2 regions of the Planococcus plakortidis genome follow, and region 1 is predicted to be linked to the other one. Evidence: a T-box and tRNA genes for the amino acid it is inferred to sense, from the RefSeq annotation. Region 1 holds a T-box; the other holds one or more tRNA genes.
What was found. The T-box of region 1 lies ahead of ileS (isoleucine--tRNA ligase). A T-box ahead of a tRNA ligase gene usually reads a tRNA of that ligase, here a tRNA-Ile.
Positions count from the first base shown of each region.

Region 2: it has a tRNA-Ile gene. The T-box ahead of ileS (isoleucine--tRNA ligase) is inferred to sense a tRNA for this amino acid. The anticodon was not compared.

Region 1 covers NZ_CP016539.2:1,993,212-2,003,450, reverse strand. Annotated here, with positions in the region: gene BBI15_RS10140 (YggT family protein) at 1-251, shown strand, start outside; gene BBI15_RS10135 (YlmH family RNA-binding protein) at 406-1,191, shown strand; gene BBI15_RS10130 (DivIVA domain-containing protein) at 1,281-1,808, shown strand; T-box leader at 1,858-2,067, shown strand; gene ileS (isoleucine--tRNA ligase) at 2,112-4,874, shown strand; gene lspA (signal peptidase II) at 4,978-5,451, shown strand; gene BBI15_RS10115 (RluA family pseudouridine synthase) at 5,451-6,353, shown strand; gene pyrR (bifunctional pyr operon transcriptional regulator/uracil phosphoribosyltransferase PyrR) at 6,573-7,112, shown strand; gene BBI15_RS10105 (solute carrier family 23 protein) at 7,144-8,433, shown strand; gene BBI15_RS10100 (aspartate carbamoyltransferase catalytic subunit) at 8,569-9,438, shown strand; gene BBI15_RS10095 (dihydroorotase) at 9,440-10,239, shown strand, end outside.
Region 2 covers NZ_CP016539.2:1,234,913-1,245,151, forward strand. Annotated here, with positions in the region: gene BBI15_RS06255 (DMT family transporter) at 1-28, shown strand, start outside; rRNA gene BBI15_RS06260 (16S ribosomal RNA) at 353-1,903, shown strand; rRNA gene BBI15_RS06265 (23S ribosomal RNA) at 2,090-5,022, shown strand; rRNA gene rrf (5S ribosomal RNA) at 5,161-5,276, shown strand; tRNA gene BBI15_RS06275 (tRNA-Val) at 5,285-5,360, shown strand; tRNA gene BBI15_RS06280 (tRNA-Thr) at 5,372-5,447, shown strand; tRNA gene BBI15_RS06285 (tRNA-Lys) at 5,457-5,532, shown strand; tRNA gene BBI15_RS06290 (tRNA-Leu) at 5,554-5,638, shown strand; tRNA gene BBI15_RS06295 (tRNA-Gly) at 5,640-5,714, shown strand; tRNA gene BBI15_RS06300 (tRNA-Leu) at 5,738-5,826, shown strand; tRNA gene BBI15_RS06305 (tRNA-Arg) at 5,852-5,928, shown strand; tRNA gene BBI15_RS06310 (tRNA-Pro) at 5,954-6,030, shown strand; tRNA gene BBI15_RS06315 (tRNA-Ala) at 6,037-6,112, shown strand; tRNA gene BBI15_RS06320 (tRNA-Met) at 6,135-6,208, shown strand; tRNA gene BBI15_RS06325 (tRNA-Ile) at 6,217-6,293, shown strand; tRNA gene BBI15_RS06330 (tRNA-Met) at 6,443-6,519, shown strand; tRNA gene BBI15_RS06335 (tRNA-Asp) at 6,523-6,598, shown strand; tRNA gene BBI15_RS06340 (tRNA-Phe) at 6,614-6,689, shown strand; tRNA gene BBI15_RS06345 (tRNA-Gly) at 6,694-6,767, shown strand; tRNA gene BBI15_RS06350 (tRNA-Ile) at 6,771-6,847, shown strand; tRNA gene BBI15_RS06355 (tRNA-Asn) at 6,852-6,926, shown strand; tRNA gene BBI15_RS06360 (tRNA-Ser) at 6,931-7,022, shown strand; tRNA gene BBI15_RS06365 (tRNA-Glu) at 7,029-7,100, shown strand; gene BBI15_RS06370 (DMT family transporter) at 7,114-8,094, opposite strand; gene BBI15_RS06375 (1,4-dihydroxy-2-naphthoate polyprenyltransferase) at 8,234-9,148, opposite strand; gene BBI15_RS06380 (isochorismate synthase) at 9,310-10,239, shown strand, end outside.

The DNA of each region.
Region 1 (10,239 bases):
TAAACTTATTGCTAAGCGCAATAAACATCTACTTTTATATCCTGATCATCAGCGTCTTCATGAGCTGGGTGCCGAGCATCAAGGAGTCCGCATTCGGGCAGATGATCTCACGGATCACGGATCCGTATCTGGATATTTTCCGCCGCTTCATCCCGCCGATCGGCATGATCGATATCTCGCCGATTGTGGCCATTTTCACTTTGAGCCTCGCGAGCCAAGGCATCATCACATTGGCGCAGTACCTTCTCTGATAAGAAGCTGAATAATCGCCAGCTGATATAAGAAGACGGAGAATCCAGTTCTCTGTCTTTTTTAGTTGGGGCGAACGGTGAAAGGGATTTTCCGAGACTATGTAGAATGCTAGTTAGACAATGAACGAATCCAAGAAACCGGAGGGAACGGCCCATGGAAGAGATATTCCAGCATTTCCGTAAAGACGAACAACAATTTATCGAGCAGGCATCGGACTGGCTGCAAGATGTGGAAGATATGTATGCGCCGAAACTCACGGATTTCCTGGACCCGCGCCAGCGCTTCATCGTCAAATCGCTGATCGGCGGGCGTGATGTGCAAATGGCTGCTTCCGGCTTGTTCGGCCAGGCAGAGCGCCAACGCGTCCTGTTGCATCCCTCCTATTATGTGCCGGAAGAAAGGGATTTCCAAATCACCATGTTCGAGCTGCGCTACCCCGCCAAATTCGTGACGTTGAAACATCCGGACATTCTTGGCGCACTCATGTCGCTGGGATTGGAAAGAGGGAAGTTCGGGGACATCCGGATCGATGACGGCATCGTGCAACTGGCAGTGATGGCGGAAATCGCGCCGTATTTGCGCGCCAATTTCACGAGCGCCGGAAAAGTGAAAGTCCAGCTTGAAGAAGTGGGCGACCCCGCCGATTATCTCCCGGTCATCGAGGAGTGGACGGAACAGGCGCATACGGTCAGTTCGCTGCGGCTGGATACGGTCATGAGCTCGGTCTATAATATCTCCCGGCAAAAAGCGGCGGCGCTGATCAATGGGGGGAAAGTGAAAGTCAATTGGACGGCCCAAGAAAGCGTCTCGTTCGAACTGCACGAATCCGATTTGATTTCGACGCGAGGGCTTGGGCGCGTGCAAATCATCGCAATCGAAGGGCGGACGAAAAAGGACAAGATCCGCCTGCAGGTCGGTAAATTGGAATTGAAAAAATAAATCCATGCCGAATGTAGCGAATAGTACTGAAATTTCTCGCCATGACAGGTATAATGAGTGTAAACATGCAGAGAGTAAGGAGAGATACGATGCCTTTATCACCATTAGATATACATAATAAAGAGTTCAGCCGCGCATTCCGCGGTTATCAAGAAGATGAGGTCAATGAATTCCTCGAGCAAATCATGAAGGATTACGAAAAAGTCATCAAAGAACGGAATGAGATGGAAGAGCGCATGAAATCCACGGACGAGCGCATGGGTCATTTCACCAATCTGGAAACGACTTTGCAGAAGTCCATCTTCGTGGCGCAGGAAGCGTCCGAAGAAGTCCGCCGCAACGCACAAAAAGAAGCAGACCTGATTGTGCAGGAAGCAGAGAAAAATGCAGACCGCATCGTCAATGAATCGCTTGCGAAAGCACGCCGCATCGCGACCGAAATCGAAGAATTGAAAAAGCAGTCGAAGATTTTCCGCAACCGTTTCAAGATGCTGGTGGAAGCGCAGCTGGATTTGATCGAGACGGAAGACTGGAATACCTTGCTTGAATACGATCTGGACACGGAAAACCTTGACCGGATCGAGAAGAACGAAGCAGAAAGCGCTGCAAAGGAATAAGCCCGCTCTTGACTGGGATCTATTCAGCTTCTATAATTACGACATACTTATAAACGCAATGATGGAGACAGTACGAAACGGACATCCGATCGAGCGAGCCGGGGGCGGTGGAAGCCTGGCGCGGGACCGTCTTGGAAAATCACTCCTGAGCTGGACCGGTGAACGCTAAGTAACCGGGCCCGTCCCCGCCACGTTACGGTGTCGAGTTGGCAGCATTTAGCTGCAACAAGGGTGGTACCGCGAGCTTCTCGTCCCTTTCCAGGGATGGGAGGCTTTTTATTATGCTTACAGGAGGAATGGAAAATGGATTATAAAGATACATTATTGATGCCGAAAACCGAGTTTCCGATGCGCGGCAATTTGCCGAACCGGGAACCTGAAATGCAAAAGAAATGGGAAGAAATGGACATCTATAAAAAAGTGCAGGACCGCACGAAAGGCCGCCCGTTCTTCGTGCTTCATGACGGGCCTCCGTACGCAAACGGCGACCTCCACATGGGACATGCCTTGAACAAAGTCCTGAAAGACATGATCGTCCGCTCGCGCAGCATGATGGGCTACCATGCCCCGTATGTGCCGGGCTGGGATACGCACGGCTTGCCGATCGAACAGGCGTTGACCAATAAAGGGGTCAACCGCAAAGAGTTGTCGCTCGCTGAATTCCGCAAGCTTTGCGAAGAATATGCTTACGAGCAGATCGACAGCCAGCGCTCACAATTCAAGCGCATTGGCGTACGAGGCGACTGGGAAAACCCATATGTCACGTTGAAACCTTCTTACGAAGCACGCCAGATCGAAGTATTCGGCAAAATGGCGAATAAGGGCTATATCTATAAAGGCTTGAAGCCGGTCTACTGGTCTCCGTCAAGTGAATCCTCACTTGCTGAAGCGGAGATTGAGTATCACGACAAAAAATCCCCATCAATCTATGTATCCTTCCCTGTAACGGACGGAAAGGGCGTTTTGGATGAAGGCACGAAGCTGGTCATCTGGACGACAACGCCTTGGACAATCCCTGCCAACCTCGGGATTTCTGTCCATGCGGATTTGGATTACGTAGAAGTTGCTCATGGCGGTTCGACATTCGTCGTCGCAAAAGATTTGCTTGAAGAAGTGGCTAAAGAGCTGGAATGGACGGATCATGAAGTCGTCCGCACAGTGAAAGGCCAGGAACTGGAACATATCGAGGCGAAACACCCATTGTATGACCGTACGTCACTCGTCATGCTCGGCGAGCACGTCACGACCGATTCCGGTACGGGCTGCGTCCACACCGCTCCTGGACACGGGGAAGATGACTTTTTGATCGGCAAGAAATATGGCTTGGATGTTCTATGCCCGGTCGATGAGCGCGGCGTCATGACAGAGGAAGCGCCAGGGTTTGCCGGTGAGTTCTACGACAAAGCGAATAAATCGATCACAGAAGCGCTCGACGAGGCAGGTGCCTTGGAAGCCTTGACGTTCATCACCCACTCATACCCGCATGACTGGCGCACGAAAAAACCGGTCATCTACCGGGCGACGGCGCAATGGTTCGTATCGATCGATGCGTTCCGCGACCAGATCCTAAAAGCGATCGACGAGACGGAGTTCACGCCAGCATGGGGTGAAACACGCCTTTACAATATGCTGCGTGACCGCGGTGACTGGAACATTTCCCGCCAGCGCGTGTGGGGCGTGCCGATTCCGGTATTCTATGCGGAAAACGGCGACCCGGTCATCACGGAAGAAACGATTGCACATATCGCGGATCTCTTCCGCGAACACGGATCGAACATCTGGTTCGAGCGTACAGCAGCTGAACTATTGCCGGAAGGCTTTACACACCCGAGCAGCCCGAACGGCATCTTCACGAAAGAAATGGACATCATGGATGTTTGGTTCGATTCAGGATCATCCCATCAGGCGGTGCTTGATGAGCGCGAAGACCTGCAGTATCCGGCAGACCTGTACCTGGAAGGCTCCGATCAATACCGCGGCTGGTTCAACTCATCGCTTACGACGAGTGTCGCCATCAACGGCATCGCTCCGTATAAAGGCGTCTTGAGCCACGGCTTTACATTGGACGGCAACGGCCGCAAGATGAGCAAATCGCTCGGCAACGTCATCGTGCCGGCAAAAGTGATGAACCAAATGGGAGCGGATATCCTGCGCCTATGGGTTTCTTCTGTCGATTACACGGCGGATGTGCGCGTATCGGATGATAACTTCAAGCAAGTGTCTGAAGTGTACCGCAAGATCCGCAACACGCTGAAATTCCTTCACGGCAACTTGGCTGATTTCGATGAGAAAACAAACCGCGTGCCGTTTGAAGACATGCGCGAGATGGACCAGTATATGGCCATGAAATTGAACAAACTGATCGATACGGCTACTAAAGGCTACGAGAATTATGAATTCTCCTCTGTCTACCATGCGCTGAACAGTTATTGCGCAAATGATCTTAGCTCATTCTACCTTGATGTCGCAAAAGATGTCGTCTATATCGAACGCGCGGACCACCCGCACCGCCGTGCGATGCAGACCGTGATGTTCGACAGCTTGATGGCGCTCGTCAAGCTGGCATCCCCGATCCTCCCGCATACAGCGGATGAAATGTGGTCGTACTTGGATTCCGCTTCAGAAGAAAGCGTCCAATTGACCGACTTCCCTGAGGCAGTGGAGCGTCCTGAGTTCAAGGATCTTGAAGAGAAATGGGGACGCTTCATGGACGTCCGCGACGATGTCTTGAAAGCATTGGAAGAAGCGCGTGCTGCGAAAACGATCGGGAAATCGCTCGAAGCGAAAGTGACGCTCTACGCAAGTGACGAATTGGCGAACTTATTGCCGGCGATCGATTCGAACCTCGCGCAATTGTTCATCGTTTCCGAATACGAATTCGGCGGGGCGAGAGAACAAGCACCGGAAAATGCGCTGTCACTTGACGAAGTGTCAGTCGTCGTCGAAAAAGCACAAGGCGAGAAATGCGGCCGCTGCTGGACGATCTCCAAGCATGTCGGCGAATCGGAAGCACATCCGGAACTTTGCCCGCGTTGTGCGGAAGTCGTTGAAATCGAATACGCTTGAGCTTGAACGGTCCGAAAGCCGGTTATCCGGCTTTCGGACTTTTTCTTTTTTCGCCTGCTCTGTGTTAAAATGAATAGACTGATGAATGACGGGGGAACTACAAGTGATTTATTATGGGATTGCTTTACTGATTATTGCATTGGATCAATGGACCAAATGGCTGGTCGTCAAAAATATGGAGCTCGGGGAACGGATTCCTGTGCTCGAACCGTATCTCGGATGGCTTTCCCACCGCAACCGCGGCGCGGCGTGGGGGATGCTCGAAGGGCAAATGTGGCTATTTGCCGTCATCACTATCGTAGTGATTGTGGCGATTCTTTATTATTTCCATAAGCATGCCGGCGGACAGCCGCTGTTTCAATTAGCGCTGATGGTGCTACTAGGAGGCGCAATCGGTAATTTCATCGACCGGATGTACCGTGGTGAAGTCGTCGATTTTGTCGATGTGCTGATTCCAGTAATCAATTATGACTTTCCGATCTTCAATGTTGCGGATGCTGCATTGACCATTGGGGTCGTCTTAATGGTCATTTTCGTGATCATGGATGAAAAACAACAAAAGAAAAAGGTGTCTTAATGGAAGAATTGACAATAAACATTACAGAAGAACAAAAAGGCGAACGCATCGACAAAGTGATCTCTGCAGTCGATGAGGAATGGTCGCGCTCACAGATCAGCAATTGGGTCAAAGATGGCCATATCAAAGTGAACGGTGAAACGGTGAAGCCCAATTACAAAGTGCGCCTGGAAGACGAGATCCTCATCACGCCGCCGCTATTGGAAGAATTGGATGCAGAACCGGAAAACCTGGATCTCGATATCGTCTACGAAGATGAAGACGTGCTCGTCGTCAACAAACCGAAAGGCATGGTCGTCCATCCGGCACCGGGACACGCGAGCGGCACGCTCGTCAATGGCCTCATGTACCATTGCACCGACTTGTCCGGCATCAACGGCGTGGTGCGCCCGGGGATCGTCCACCGCATCGATAAAGACACGTCGGGCTTGTTGATGGTTGCGAAAAACGACCTTGCGCATGCTTCTTTGGTAGAGCAATTGGTCGAAAAATCCGTGACGCGCAAATACATCGCGCTTGTCCATGGACATATCGCCCATGATAAAGGCACCATCGATGCACCGATCGCACGCGACCCGAAGGAACGCCAGAAGATGGCCGTTGTCGATAAAGGCAAGCATGCGGTGACGCATTTCACCGTACTTGAGCGTTTCGGCAATTTCACATTGGTGGAATGCCGGCTTGAAACCGGCCGTACGCACCAGATCCGTGTCCATATGCGCTATATCGGATTTCCGCTTGCCGGGGACCCGAAATACGGCCCGAGAAAAACGATGGATATCGGTGGCCAGGCTTTGCATGCCGCCGTCATCGGTTTTATCCATCCACGGACGAAGGAATACTTGGAATTCTCGTCTGCTTTGCCAGCTGAATTCGAAGAACTTCTCGAGACTCTCCGCTGAGGGGGTTGACAAATGAAATGGCTGTTCTTTATACTTAGACCAGTCAACTGAATACGCATCACCTTTAAGAACAGTCCAGAGAGGCTGAAAAGGGATATTCGCAAAGCCGGAAGTGTGTCTTCCGGAAGGTTTTTTTCTGCGCTTATGCACCCTTCGCCTCTTCTGGCGGAGGGTTTTTTCATGCAGAAATTTCAATGCAATCATAAAGGAGTGGAACACATGGCAGAAAAAGCGGTCATTCTTGATGACAAGGCAATCGGGCGCGCAATTACACGGATCGCCCACGAAATCATCGAGCGCAATAAAGGAATCGACGGCTGCATCTTGGTCGGCATCAAAACAAGAGGCGCATTCATCGCCAAGCGTTTGGCGGAGAAAATCGAACAAATCGAAGGCAAAGCCATTCTGACTGGAGAACTGGACATCACGCTTTACCGGGATGACCTGAGCCAGAAAAACCCGGGGCAGGAGCCGCTCGTCCAGCAAGTCGATATTGAGCACAGCATCAAAGACCGGAAAGTCATCCTGGTTGACGACGTCCTCTACACCGGACGCACTGTACGCGCAGCTATGGACGCGGTCATGGACCTCGGCCGGCCGGCACAGATCCAGCTCGCCGTCCTGATCGACCGGGGACACCGGGAGTTGCCGATCCGCTCCGATTATGTCGGGAAAAACATCCCGACCTCGAGCGAAGAACGGATTGTGGTCGAGATGACAGAAAGCGACAGCACCGACCGCGTCACCATCAATGACTAAGGACTACTATTAGGGACAGGGGAGAAACAGCTTGAGCAATGCCATTCTAGACATACACGATAAACCAAAAACGGGGCAATGGATTTCCCTTAGCCTGCAGCACATGTTCGCCATGTTCGGCGCAACGATCCTCGTGCCGCAGCTGGTTGGATTGAGCCCTGCGATCGCGCTATTGACGAGCGGCATCGCCACCATCATTTTCGTCCTCATCACGCAATTCAAGGTGCCGGCGTATCTCGGTTCCTCATTCGCCTTTATCGTCCCGATCCAGATCGCGACGGAAACAGGCGGCATCGGCTCAGCGATGATCGGCGCCATGTTCGTCTCCTTGGTCTACGCAATCGTCTCGCTGATCATCTGGAAGACCGGCTATAAATGGCTCATGAAACTCTTGCCGCCGATTGTCGTCGGCCCAGTCATCATCGTCATCGGGCTGGCACTGTCCGGGACAGCGGTCGACATGGCCATGAACATCCCCACGGCAGACGGGGGGTCCGAATACAGCCTGCTGCATTTCTCGGCAGCCTTAGTGACGCTCATTACGGCGATCATCTGCAATATCTACTTCAAGAACATCATCTCGCTCATGCCGATCCTGATCGGCATCATCGTGGGTTACGCCTACTCGGCGATGATCGGCATCATCGACTTCAGCCCGGTCGCTGCTGCGAACTGGTTCCAAGTGCCGGAATTTCTCGTGCCAGGTATCGATTACTCGTTCCAAGTGACGCCGACGCTCCTGTTCGTCATGGTGCCGATCGCCATCGTCACGATTTCTGAGCACATCGGCCACCAGCTAGTACTTGGAAAGATTGTCGACCGCAACTACATAAAAGACCCAGGCCTTCACCGCTCGATTCTGGGCGACGGAATCGGGACGTTCATCTCCTCGCTTGTCGGGGGGCCGCCGAAAACGACTTACGGCGAGAACATCGGCGTACTCGCCATCACGAAAGTGTTCAGCGTTTACGTCATCCTCGGCGCGGCCGTATTCGCCATCCTGTTTTCCTTCTTCGGCAAACTGATGGCGGTTATCGACACCATCCCGACTGCGGTACTCGGGGGCATCTCGATCCTCTTGTTCGGCATCATTGCCTCATCGGGACTGCGGATGCTCGTCGATAACGGCATCGATTTCGGCAACAACCGCAACTTGGTTATCTCATCTGTCATCCTGGTCATCGGGATCGGCGGAGCGAAACTGGAGTTCAGCGAATCGTTCGCGATCGAAGGCATGGCTCTGGCCGCTATCGTCGGCGTTGTGTTGAACTTGGTCCTGCCTGGGCTTGATAAACAGGAAGTGGATGATGGAACTGAATAAATTTACCTTTTAAGGAATGTCCAGAGAGGCATGGAAAGGGTTTTGGATGAGGGTGCAGTCTACCCTTATTTCCTCACACCTTCCTGCCCCTGGGAAGGTGTTTTTTTGTACAGTCAATGAAAGGGCGTGAGCGAATTGCCGAATCTGTTAACGATGGACAATCTTGAAAACGACAAAATCATGCACTTGCTGAAGCGTGCAGAGCAGTTTGAAAAGGGCGAAGTGGCCACACTCGACGGCGCGGTCGTCAATTTGTTTTTCGAGCCGAGCACAAGGACAAAAATGAGCTTCGAAATGGCTGAACACCGGCTTGGGCTTTCCGTCCTGCCATTCGAGACGGCGTTTTCCAGCATATTAAAAGGCGAAACCCTGTACGACACGGTGAAAACGATGGAAGCGATCGGCGTCAAGGCGGTGATCATCCGCCACGAGGAAGAAGCGTATTACGAGCAACTAACGGGCTGCAAAGTGGCGATCATCAACGGCGGAGACGGTTCAGGCCAGCACCCGACACAATCCTTGCTCGATTTGTATACGATCCACCAGGAATTCGGGCGGATCGACGGCATCCATGTAACAATCGTTGGCGACATTGCCCATAGCCGTGTCGCCAAATCGAACGCCGCCGCACTGAAACAGCTTGGCGCGAACGTCAGCTTCGTCTGCCCGGAGGAATGGAGCGGCGAGTACGAGACGAGCGATGACTTGGACGCCTTGATCGGCGAAACGGACGTCGTCATGATGCTCCGCGTGCAGCATGAACGCCATGCGGTATCCGCCCTTTTTTCCAAGGAACGCTACCATAAAGAATTCGGCTTGACAGAAGCACGCGAACGGAAAATGAAAAAAGGTGCCATCATCATGCACCCAGCCCCGATCAACCGGGGAGTGGAGATCGCCGATTCCCTTGTCGAATGCAAGCGCTCAAGGATCTTCAAGCAAATGGAAAACGGCGTTTTCGTCCGGATGGCTGTACTTGAATATGCAATGAAAGGGAGAGAGTAAAATGGGATTATTCATTAAGAACGTAAAAATGTTGAATGGGGAACAATTGGAGGAAACGAACATCCGCATCAACGATGGCCGCATCGAGGAAATAGGCAATGATTTGCGGGCGCAAGGAGAAACGGAAATCGACGGCAAAGGCCGGATGATCGCACCAGGATTTGTGGACGTCCATGTCCATTTGCGTGAACCGGGGGGAGAGAAAAAAGAAACGATCCAAAGCGGCACGAAGTCAGCGGCGCGCGGCGGCTATACAACCATCTGCGCCATGCCGAATACACGGCCGGTACCGGACACGAAAGAAAATCTCGATCTCGTCAACAGCTTGATCGAAAAAAATGCGCTCATCCGGGTTTTGCCGTATGCGTCCATCACGATCCGCGAAGCGGGCAAAGAACGGACCAATCTAAAAGAACTGAAAGAACACGGTGCGTTCGCCTTTACAGATGACGGCGTAGGCATCCAAGAAGCCGGGATGATGCTCGAGACGATGAAGGAAGCGGCTGGGCTTGATATGGCTGTCGTCGCGCATTGCGAAGACAATAGCTTGATTTATGGCGGGGTCATGCACGACGGCAAACGAAGCCGAGAACTTGGGCTTCCGGGAATCCCGTCTGTTGCGGAATCGGTCCATATCGCGCGCGACATCCTGCTCGCTGAAGCGGCAGGCGCCCATTACCATGTCTGCCACGTCAGCACGAAAGAGTCGGTGCGCGTCATCCGCGACGCCAAACGCGCAGGCGTCCGCGTCACGGCGGAAGTGACGCCTCACCATCTATTGCTGACGGAAGAGGACATCCC
Region 2 (10,239 bases), 760 kb from region 1:
AAAAATCTTTTTTCGAAAAAGTGCTTGATTTTTTTTAGTATGCGGTTTATAGTTGTAAATGTCCTCGAAACAAGCCGATAAAAATATTTTGAAATAGCATTGACATCGACTTGTAAAAAGGATATAGTAATCAAGTCGCCGAAACAAGGCGCACAACATGAACCTTGAAAACTGAACAGCAAAACGTCAACGAATATGTTTCGAGCGCTTAGCGCGAGAAACCATATTTGCGAGGGTCGCCCTTGGGCGATCGGAGCAAAAGAACTACTGATCAGCGTATGCAGATCAAGCAAATCGCGCGTCTTTCGAGGCGGCGATGCGCCAGCAACTATTGAGCAATCAATACTACTCTATAATGGAGAGTTTGATCCTGGCTCAGGACGAACGCTGGCGGCGTGCCTAATACATGCAAGTCGAGCGGAACCATTGGAGCTTGCTCCTTTGGTTTAGCGGCGGACGGGTGAGTAACACGTGGGCAACCTGCCCTGCAGATCGGGATAACTCCGGGAAACCGGTGCTAATACCGAATAGTTTGTGGCCTCTCATGAGGCTGCACGGAAAGACGGTTTCGGCTGTCACTGCAGGATGGGCCCGCGGCGCATTAGCTAGTTGGTGGGGTAACGGCCCACCAAGGCGACGATGCGTAGCCGACCTGAGAGGGTGATCGGCCACACTGGGACTGAGACACGGCCCAGACTCCTACGGGAGGCAGCAGTAGGGAATCTTCCGCAATGGACGAAAGTCTGACGGAGCAACGCCGCGTGAGTGAAGAAGGTTTTCGGATCGTAAAACTCTGTTGTGAGGGAAGAACAAGTACCAAGTAACTACTGGTACCTTGACGGTACCTCACCAGAAAGCCACGGCTAACTACGTGCCAGCAGCCGCGGTAATACGTAGGTGGCAAGCGTTGTCCGGAATTATTGGGCGTAAAGCGCGCGCAGGCGGTCCTTTAAGTCTGATGTGAAAGCCCACGGCTCAACCGTGGAGGGTCATTGGAAACTGGGGGACTTGAGTGCAGAAGAGGAAAGTGGAATTCCACGTGTAGCGGTGAAATGCGTAGAGATGTGGAGGAACACCAGTGGCGAAGGCGACTTTCTGGTCTGTAACTGACGCTGAGGCGCGAAAGCGTGGGGAGCAAACAGGATTAGATACCCTGGTAGTCCACGCCGTAAACGATGAGTGCTAAGTGTTAGGGGGTTTCCGCCCCTTAGTGCTGCAGCTAACGCATTAAGCACTCCGCCTGGGGAGTACGGCCGCAAGGCTGAAACTCAAAGGAATTGACGGGGGCCCGCACAAGCGGTGGAGCATGTGGTTTAATTCGAAGCAACGCGAAGAACCTTACCAGGTCTTGACATCCCGCTGACCGCCTTGGAGACAAGGCTTTCCCTTCGGGGACAGCGGTGACAGGTGGTGCATGGTTGTCGTCAGCTCGTGTCGTGAGATGTTGGGTTAAGTCCCGCAACGAGCGCAACCCTTGATCTTAGTTGCCAGCATTCAGTTGGGCACTCTAAGGTGACTGCCGGTGACAAACCGGAGGAAGGTGGGGATGACGTCAAATCATCATGCCCCTTATGACCTGGGCTACACACGTGCTACAATGGACGGTACAAAGGGTCGCGAACCCGCGAGGGGGAGCCAATCCCAGAAAACCGTTCTCAGTTCGGATTGCAGGCTGCAACTCGCCTGCATGAAGCCGGAATCGCTAGTAATCGCGGATCAGCATGCCGCGGTGAATACGTTCCCGGGCCTTGTACACACCGCCCGTCACACCACGAGAGTTTGTAACACCCGAAGTCGGTGGGGTAACCCTTATGGGAGCCAGCCGCCGAAGGTGGGACAGATGATTGGGGTGAAGTCGTAACAAGGTAGCCGTATCGGAAGGTGCGGCTGGATCACCTCCTTTCTAAGGATAATATCGGAACCGAACTTCGTTCGGGTTGACGTTTTGCGTTCAGTTTTGAAGGTTCACTCCGCAAGGATTGGCTTTCAGACTTGTTCTTTGAAAACTGGATAGATCGACATTGATTAAGAAACAAGCATCAAGTAGCGTGATCGCCTCAAGCGATCAACTTATTGTTTGACCTTCAGTGGTTAAGTTAATAAGGGCGCACGGTGGATGCCTTGGCACTAGGAGCCGAAGAAGGACGGCACTAACACCGATATGCCTCGGGGAGCTGTAAGTGAGCTGTGATCCGGGGATTTCCGAATGGGGAAACCCACTGTTCGTAATGGAGCAGTATCCATGTGTGAATTCATAGCACATGAGAAGGCAGACTCAGGGAACTGAAACATCTAAGTACCTGAAGGAAGAGAAAGCAAATGCGATTCCCCAAGTAGCGGCGAGCGAAACGGGAACAGCCCAAACCAGAAGGCTTGCCTTCTGGGGTTGTAGGACACTCTATACGGAGTTACAAAGGAATGGATTAGGCGAAGCGACCTGGAACGGTCCGCGAGACAGGGTAAGAGCCCCGTAGCTGAAAGTGCATTCCCTCCAGAGTGGATCCTGAGTACGGCGGAACACGTGAAATTCCGTCGGAATCCGGGAGGACCATCTCCCAAGGCTAAATACTCCCTAGTGACCGATAGTGAACCAGTACCGTGAGGGAAAGGTGAAAAGCACCCCGGAAGGGGAGTGAAAGAGATCCTGAAACCGTGTGCCTACAAGTAGTTAGAGCCCGTTAATGGGTGATAGCGTGCCTTTTGTAGAATGAACCGGCGAGTTACGATTGCATGCAAGGTTAAGGTGAGAAGCCGGAGCCGCAGCGAAAGCGAGTCTGAACAGGGCGAATGAGTATGCAGTTGTAGACCCGAAACCAGGTGATCTACCCATGTCCAGGGTGAAGGTAAGGTAACACTTACTGGAGGCCCGAACCCACGCACGTTGAAAAGTGCGGGGATGAGGTGTGGGTAGCGGAGAAATTCCAATCGAACCTGGAGATAGCTGGTTCTCTCCGAAATAGCTTTAGGGCTAGCCTCAAGATAGAGAATCCTGGAGGTAGAGCACTGTTTGGACTAGGGGCCCATCCCGGGTTACCGAATTCAGACAAACTCCGAATGCCAGTGATTTATGCTTGGGAGTCAGACTGCGAGTGATAAGATCCGTAGTCAAGAGGGAAACAGCCCAGACCACCAGCTAAGGTCCCCAAATATCCGTTAAGTGGAAAAGGATGTGGCGTTGCTTAGACAACCAGGATGTTGGCTTAGAAGCAGCCATCATTTAAAGAGTGCGTAATAGCTCACTGGTCGAGTGACACTGCGCCGAAAATGTACCGGGGCTAAACGGATTACCGAAGCTGTGGATGGACATCTGAGATGTCCGTGGTAGGAGAGCGTTCTAAGGGCGGTGAAGTCAGACCGGAAGGACTGGTGGAGCGCTTAGAAGTGAGAATGCCGGTATGAGTAACGAAAGACGGGTGAGAATCCCGTCCACCGAATGCCTAAGGTTTCCTGAGGAAGGCTCGTCCGCTCAGGGTTAGTCGGGACCTAAGTCGAGGCCGATAGGCGTAGACGATGGACAACAGGTTGATATTCCTGTACCACCTCCCCGCCGTTTGAGTAATGGGGGGACGCAGAAGGATAGGGTGAGCGTGCCGTTGGTTGTGCACGTCCAAGTTGTGAGATGAGAAACGAGGAAAATCCCGTTTCTGTATACATCAAGCAGTGATGGCAAGAGGTTTGACCTCAGAGTCCCTGATTTCACACTGCCAAGAAAAGCCTCTAGCGAGGCGGGAGGTGCCCGTACCGCAAACCGACACAGGTAGGCGAGAAGAGAATTCTAAGGTGAGCGAGTGAACTCTCGTTAAGGAACTCGGCAAAATGACCCCGTAACTTCGGGAGAAGGGGTGCTCTGGTAGGGTGAATAGCCCGAGAGAGCCGCAGTGAATAGGCCCAGGCGACTGTTTAGCAAAAACACAGGTCTCTGCAAAACCGTAAGGTGACGTATAGGGGCTGACGCCTGCCCGGTGCTGGAAGGTTAAGGGGAGTGCTTAGCGCAAGCGAAGGTGCGAACCGAAGCCCCAGTAAACGGCGGCCGTAACTATAACGGTCCTAAGGTAGCGAAATTCCTTGTCGGGTAAGTTCCGACCCGCACGAAAGGCGTAACGATCTGGGCACTGTCTCAACGAGAGACTCGGTGAAATTATAGTACCTGTGAAGATGCAGGTTACCCGCGACAGGACGGAAAGACCCCGTGGAGCTTTACTGTAGCCTGATATTGAATTTTGGTGCAACTTGTACAGGATAGGTAGGAGCCAGAGAACCCGGAGCGCCAGCTTCGGGGGAGGCGTCGGTGGGATACTACCCTGGTTGTATTGAACTTCTAACCCACAAGCCTAAGCGGCTTGGGAGACAGTGTCAGGCGGGCAGTTTGACTGGGGCGGTCGCCTCCTAAAGAGTAACGGAGGCGCTCAAAGGTTCCCTCAGAATGGTTGGAAATCATTCGCAGAGTGTAAAGGCACAAGGGAGCTTGACTGCGAGACGGACAGGTCGAGCAGGGTCGAAAGACGGACTTAGTGATCCGGTGGTTCCGCATGGAAGGGCCATCGCTCAACGGATAAAAGCTACCCCGGGGATAACAGGCTTATCTCCCCCAAGAGTCCACATCGACGGGGAGGTTTGGCACCTCGATGTCGGCTCATCGCATCCTGGGGCTGTAGTCGGTCCCAAGGGTTGGGCTGTTCGCCCATTAAAGCGGTACGCGAGCTGGGTTCAGAACGTCGTGAGACAGTTCGGTCCCTATCCGTCGCGGGCGCAGGAAATTTGAGAGGAGCTGTCCTTAGTACGAGAGGACCGGGATGGACACACCGCTGGTGTACCAGTTGTTCTGCCAAGAGCATCGCTGGGTAGCTATGTGTGGCCGGGATAAGTGCTGAAAGCATCTAAGCACGAAGCCCCCCTCAAGATGAGATTTCCCATTGCGCAAGCAAGTAAGATCCCTCAAAGACGATGAGGTAGATAGGTTCGGGGTGGAAGCGTGGCGACACGTGCAGCTGACGAATACTAATCGATCGAGGACTTAACCAACAAACTGAAACGCACGTTTCCCACAATGTCGATTTATCCAGTTTTGAAAGAACAAGATTTTTTGCCTGTGAGCAAAAAAAGACTTGTAAAACTCACCAGAGTTGGTATAATAAAACTTGTCTTTCAAAAACCTTATAGTCCAGTGATGATGGCAAAGAGGCCACACCCGTTCCCATCCCGAACACGGAAGTTAAGCTCTTTTGCGCCGATGGTAGTTGGGGGTCTCCCCCTGTGAGAGTAGGACGTCGCTGGGCATACATATGGAGGATTAGCTCAGCTGGGAGAGCATCTGCCTTACAAGCAGAGGGTCGGCGGTTCGATCCCGTCATCCTCCACCATTTTACTCTATGCCGGAGTAGCTCAACTGGTAGAGCAACTGACTTGTAATCAGTAGGTTGAGGGTTCAAGTCCTTTCTCCGGCACCACTCATATTTGAGCCATTAGCTCAGTTGGTAGAGCATCTGACTTTTAATCAGAGGGTCGAAGGTTCGAATCCTTCATGGCTCACCATTTCAATTTTATAATTGCCACGCGGGTGTGGCGGAACTGGCAGACGCACTAGACTTAGGATCTAGCGCCTTCGGGCGTGGGGGTTCGACTCCCTTCACCCGCACCAAGCGGAAGTAGTTCAGTGGTAGAACGCCACCTTGCCAAGGTGGAGGTCGCGGGTTCGACCCCCGTCTTCCGCTCCAATTTTTTATCTGTCCATTGCCCCGCCGGGGTGGCGGAACTGGCAGACGCACAGGACTTAAAATCCTGCGGTAGGTGACTACCGTACCGGTTCGATTCCGGTCCTCGGCACCAACTGTTTTATAAAATTTTATATTATGCGCCCGTAGCTCAATTGGATAGAGTACTTGACTACGAATCAAGCGGTTAGAGGTTCGAGTCCTCTCGGGCGCGCCATATTTTTGTCATCATCCTATTTAGTCGGGAAGTAGCTCAGCTTGGTAGAGCACTTGGTTTGGGACCAAGGGGTCGCAGGTTCGAATCCTGTCTTCCCGACCACTTTATGGGGCCTTAGCTCAGCTGGGAGAGCGCCTGCCTTGCACGCAGGAGGTCAGCGGTTCGATCCCGCTAGGCTCCACCAACTTATACAACATAAAGATCCTGGCGGCGTAGCTCAGCTGGCTAGAGCGTACGGTTCATACCCGTAAGGTCGGGGGTTCGATCCCCTCTGCCGCCACTTTTTTAGGACCTTTAGCTCAGTTGGTTAGAGCAGACGGCTCATAACCGTCCGGTCGCAGGTTCGAGTCCTGCAAGGTCCACCATTTAATGTTTATCACGGAGGAATACCCAAGTTTGGCTGAAGGGATCGGTCTTTAAAACCGACAGGGGAGTCAAATCCCGCGGGGGTTCGAATCCCTCTTCCTCCTCCATTATTAAAAATGAGTGGACAATTTTTCTTCAATATTATTATCGCGGGGTGGAGCAGTTCGGTAGCTCGTTGGGCTCATAACCCAAAGGTCGCAGGTTCAAATCCTGCCCCCGCAACCAAATGGTCCCGTGGTGTAGCGGTTAACATGCCTGCCTGTCACGCAGGAGATCGCCGGTTCGATCCCGGTCGGGACCGCCATTTTATAAATAATATGGGTCAGTAGCTCAGTTGGTAGAGCATTAGATTGAAGCTCTAAGTGTCGGCGGTTCGATTCCGTCCTGACCCACCATATTGCGGGTGTAGTTTAGTGGTAAAACCTCAGCCTTCCAAGCTGATGATGAGGGTTCGATTCCCTTCACCCGCTCCAAATGGGCCTATAGCTCAGCTGGTTAGAGCGCACGCCTGATAAGCGTGAGGTCGGTGGTTCGAGTCCACTTAGGCCCACCATTTTTCCGAAGTAGCTCAGTGGTAGAGCACCGCACTGTTAATGCGATGGTCGTAGGTTCGAGTCCTACCTTCGGAGCCATACTGGGGAAGTACTCAAGTGGCTGAAGAGGCGCCCCTGCTAAGGGTGTAGGTCGGTAACACCGGCGCGAGGGTTCAAATCCCTCCTTCTCCGCCAGTATTTGGCCCCTTGGTCAAGCGGTTAAGACACCGCCCTTTCACGGCGGTAACACGGGTTCGAATCCCGTAGGGGTCATATTAGAAAAGCGTCATGCATTCATATGCATGGCGCTTTTTTCTTTCTCTATTTTTTGTTCACTATGTGACGTGAAACTATGTATTGCCATTCCTACTATTACCATGGTTAAACCAATTAATGCTATTGAAGAAGGGAATGCAATGCTTAGTAGAAAAAATTCACCAATTAATGCAAATATGACTTCCAAAGATTGTGTAGCTTCCACTGCGGCAAGTTTTGACATGTTATTTCTGACCATATCGGTTGCCATAAAAAATAGAACAGTCGCTATTACTCCTGAACTGATGGCAACAATCAAAGATTGATAAGTTTGAGCGTTAGAAGGCAATCCAGTTGTTAAAAAGCCATAAATAGAAAGAATCAACCAAAGAGGCAGACTGGCAATTGTCATTCCAAGAACCCGTTGATATGCATCTAGCCGATCTTCACAAACTTCCATCATTTTTCTATTGCCAAGTGGATAAGCGAAAGCTGCAATTAAAACGGGCACTAACCCAAGCAATAATGTGAAAGTAGTGACATTAGTAAGGTGATCAAGCTGAAGAAGTGCTATTCCTGCTAGGATGATAGTTGAAAATAACAAGGCTTTAATCGGTATGTGTTGTCTGTGCATGACAGTTTGGCCGGATATATGTATTTTGAGGAAAAAAAGAGGAGCCAGTAAAGTTCCAGCGATGATTGTAAATTGCCAAGTTCCAGCTATTAGCCATCCTGGGGAGTATGCTGCTGCAAAACACAAGGGAGCGTAAAAAAGACCGAATCCTATGAAGCTCCACAATAACCATTTCACCTTATGTTTTTTCATTTCATGGAGGAGCGGAAGTAAATTACCCCTAAGTACGACAATTAATAGGAGGAAAGGGATCATAAACAGATAGCGCAAGGACGCACTCCAAACCCAATGCCCTCCTTGAGCTTCCATTAAAGCATTAATAATAAATGTGACTGCAAAAAACATTGCTCCTGCAAGTCCAAATAAAATTGGTTTCATAAGAAAACCCCTTTAACATATATTATATACAATATATCGCAATTAAGATGTTTTCACCATTCTTATTTCAAATTAGACTTCCTATAACTATCCCTATAATAAAAAGCTGATGGCCCCAATTGCCATCAGCTTTTAGATATTAAGATAAAAAATAATCTACTAGTAGACCTATTGCCAGCAGGAAGGTGAACAATGTATTCGTGATTCCCGTGTCTTTCATAGCAGGCATTACTTGTAGTGGTTCTGTGTAGCGCTTAAAAGTCATAATTACTTTCAAGGGCTTAATAACACTCAGTAACACCAATAAAGCCCAAGGTGTAACAATACCGAGCAATACCAATGAGATAATCCAAGCATAAGATAAGATAAAGAACCACATAAAAATGGTAACTGCAGCCGGTCTGCCAGTCAATATAGCCAAAGTACGCCGTCCGCTTTTTTTATCTCCATCCATGTCTCGGATATTATTGGCCATCATAATGGCTGCTACGAGCAAAGTGCTAGGGACAGCCAACATAATAGCGGTAGAGGTAATGGTTTCTGTTTGGATATAAAAAGCGACGATTACAATAAGGAAGCCCATAAACAATCCAGAAAACAATTCACCTAATGGCGTGTAAGCAATAGGGTATGGGCCTCCGGTATAAAAGTAACCGACTAACATGCCAATGCCCCCGACTGCCAATAGCCACCAACTGGTAGAAGCTGCAATATAGAGCCCGAGTATCGCAGAGATGGCATAAAGCAGGAATGCTAGTACTAAAACGGTTTTAGGCGAAACACCATTTCGGACGATAGCGCCTCCGATGCCGACAGATTCTTTAGTATCGAGTCCTCTCGCGTAATCATAGTACTCATTAAACATATTGGTTGCTGCTTGAATCAGCAAGCTCGCAATCAGCATGGCCAGGAACAGCGCCCAGTCTAAAGCCGTATAATGGATTGCGATCATTGTCCCCAGAAATACAGGGGCAAAAGATGCCGTTAAAGTATGGGGACGTGTGAGTTGCCACCAGACGCGCCACCCACTGTCGGCTTGTATGGAATGTGTCATTTCTATCTCTCCTATTCATTTCTTTCCAACCTACATTGTACTCCAAAACGTAGAGATTTACAGCATATGTTGTGCTGAAATCCAGAGAAAGGGGTATGATAGAAGATAGAGATTAAAATGTATCGCAGCAAATTGACGCTGCAGTAAACGGAGGTAATCCGGTGAATTCACAACCGTATTCATCAACTGAACAAATGGAAGCGAACCGCTTTAGCGGGTACCGTTTCTATACAGAAACCATTGAAGTATCAACCATGTCCGCTTTGGCATTTTTTGAAGCGGGGCAGGAACAATACGAAGGCAAGAGGATGTTTTGGCAGAACCGCGAGAAATCCTTTACGATGGTCGGCCTTGGACATGCTTATGTGCTGACCGCTGATGATTATAAAGGACGTTTCAGCAGCATCCAGAAGGATTGGAAAGCTTTAAGTGCCCAATTGGTAAATGAAGAAACAGCAGTGCAACCAGTGTTATTTGGCGGTTTTTCATTTGATCCTTTGAACAATCAGCCGAGCGGGTGGCGTAATTTCCCTCAGGCTTATTTTGCTGTGCCGACGTTTCAGCTTATTATTAAAGGTGAACAAGCGTATGTCAGCGTTCATTTGATCACTAAGCAGCCAAATAGTTTTATGGATTTTGAAGCGTTACGGAAAGAACGCGACCGGCTGATTCACGGTGCGCAAGTTTCAGAACCAAAGGCGTATCAAAAACCCACAGTTTCGAACAAGAAGGAACTGAAAAAAGAAGAATATATGCGGTCCATTGAAAAGGTGACAGATGTAATCCGTGCAGGGGAAGTTGAAAAAGTGGTTATCGCAAGAGCGCTGGAGCTTGGTTTTAAAGAAGCTTTAGCACCGGCCTCAGCTCTTTACCAGGCAGCTAATGAACAACCAGAAAGCTTTTTGTTTGGCCTTGAAGCCGGCAAACAATTCTTCTTCGGGGCGACTCCAGAGCGCCTTGTGAAAGTGGAACAGCAAAAGGCATTGTCTACATGTTTAGCAGGCTCTACACCCCGCGGCCAATCGGTTGAACAGGATGAAGCATTGGGGCAAGCCTTATTGGATGATTCGAAAAACCGTTCTGAGCATCAT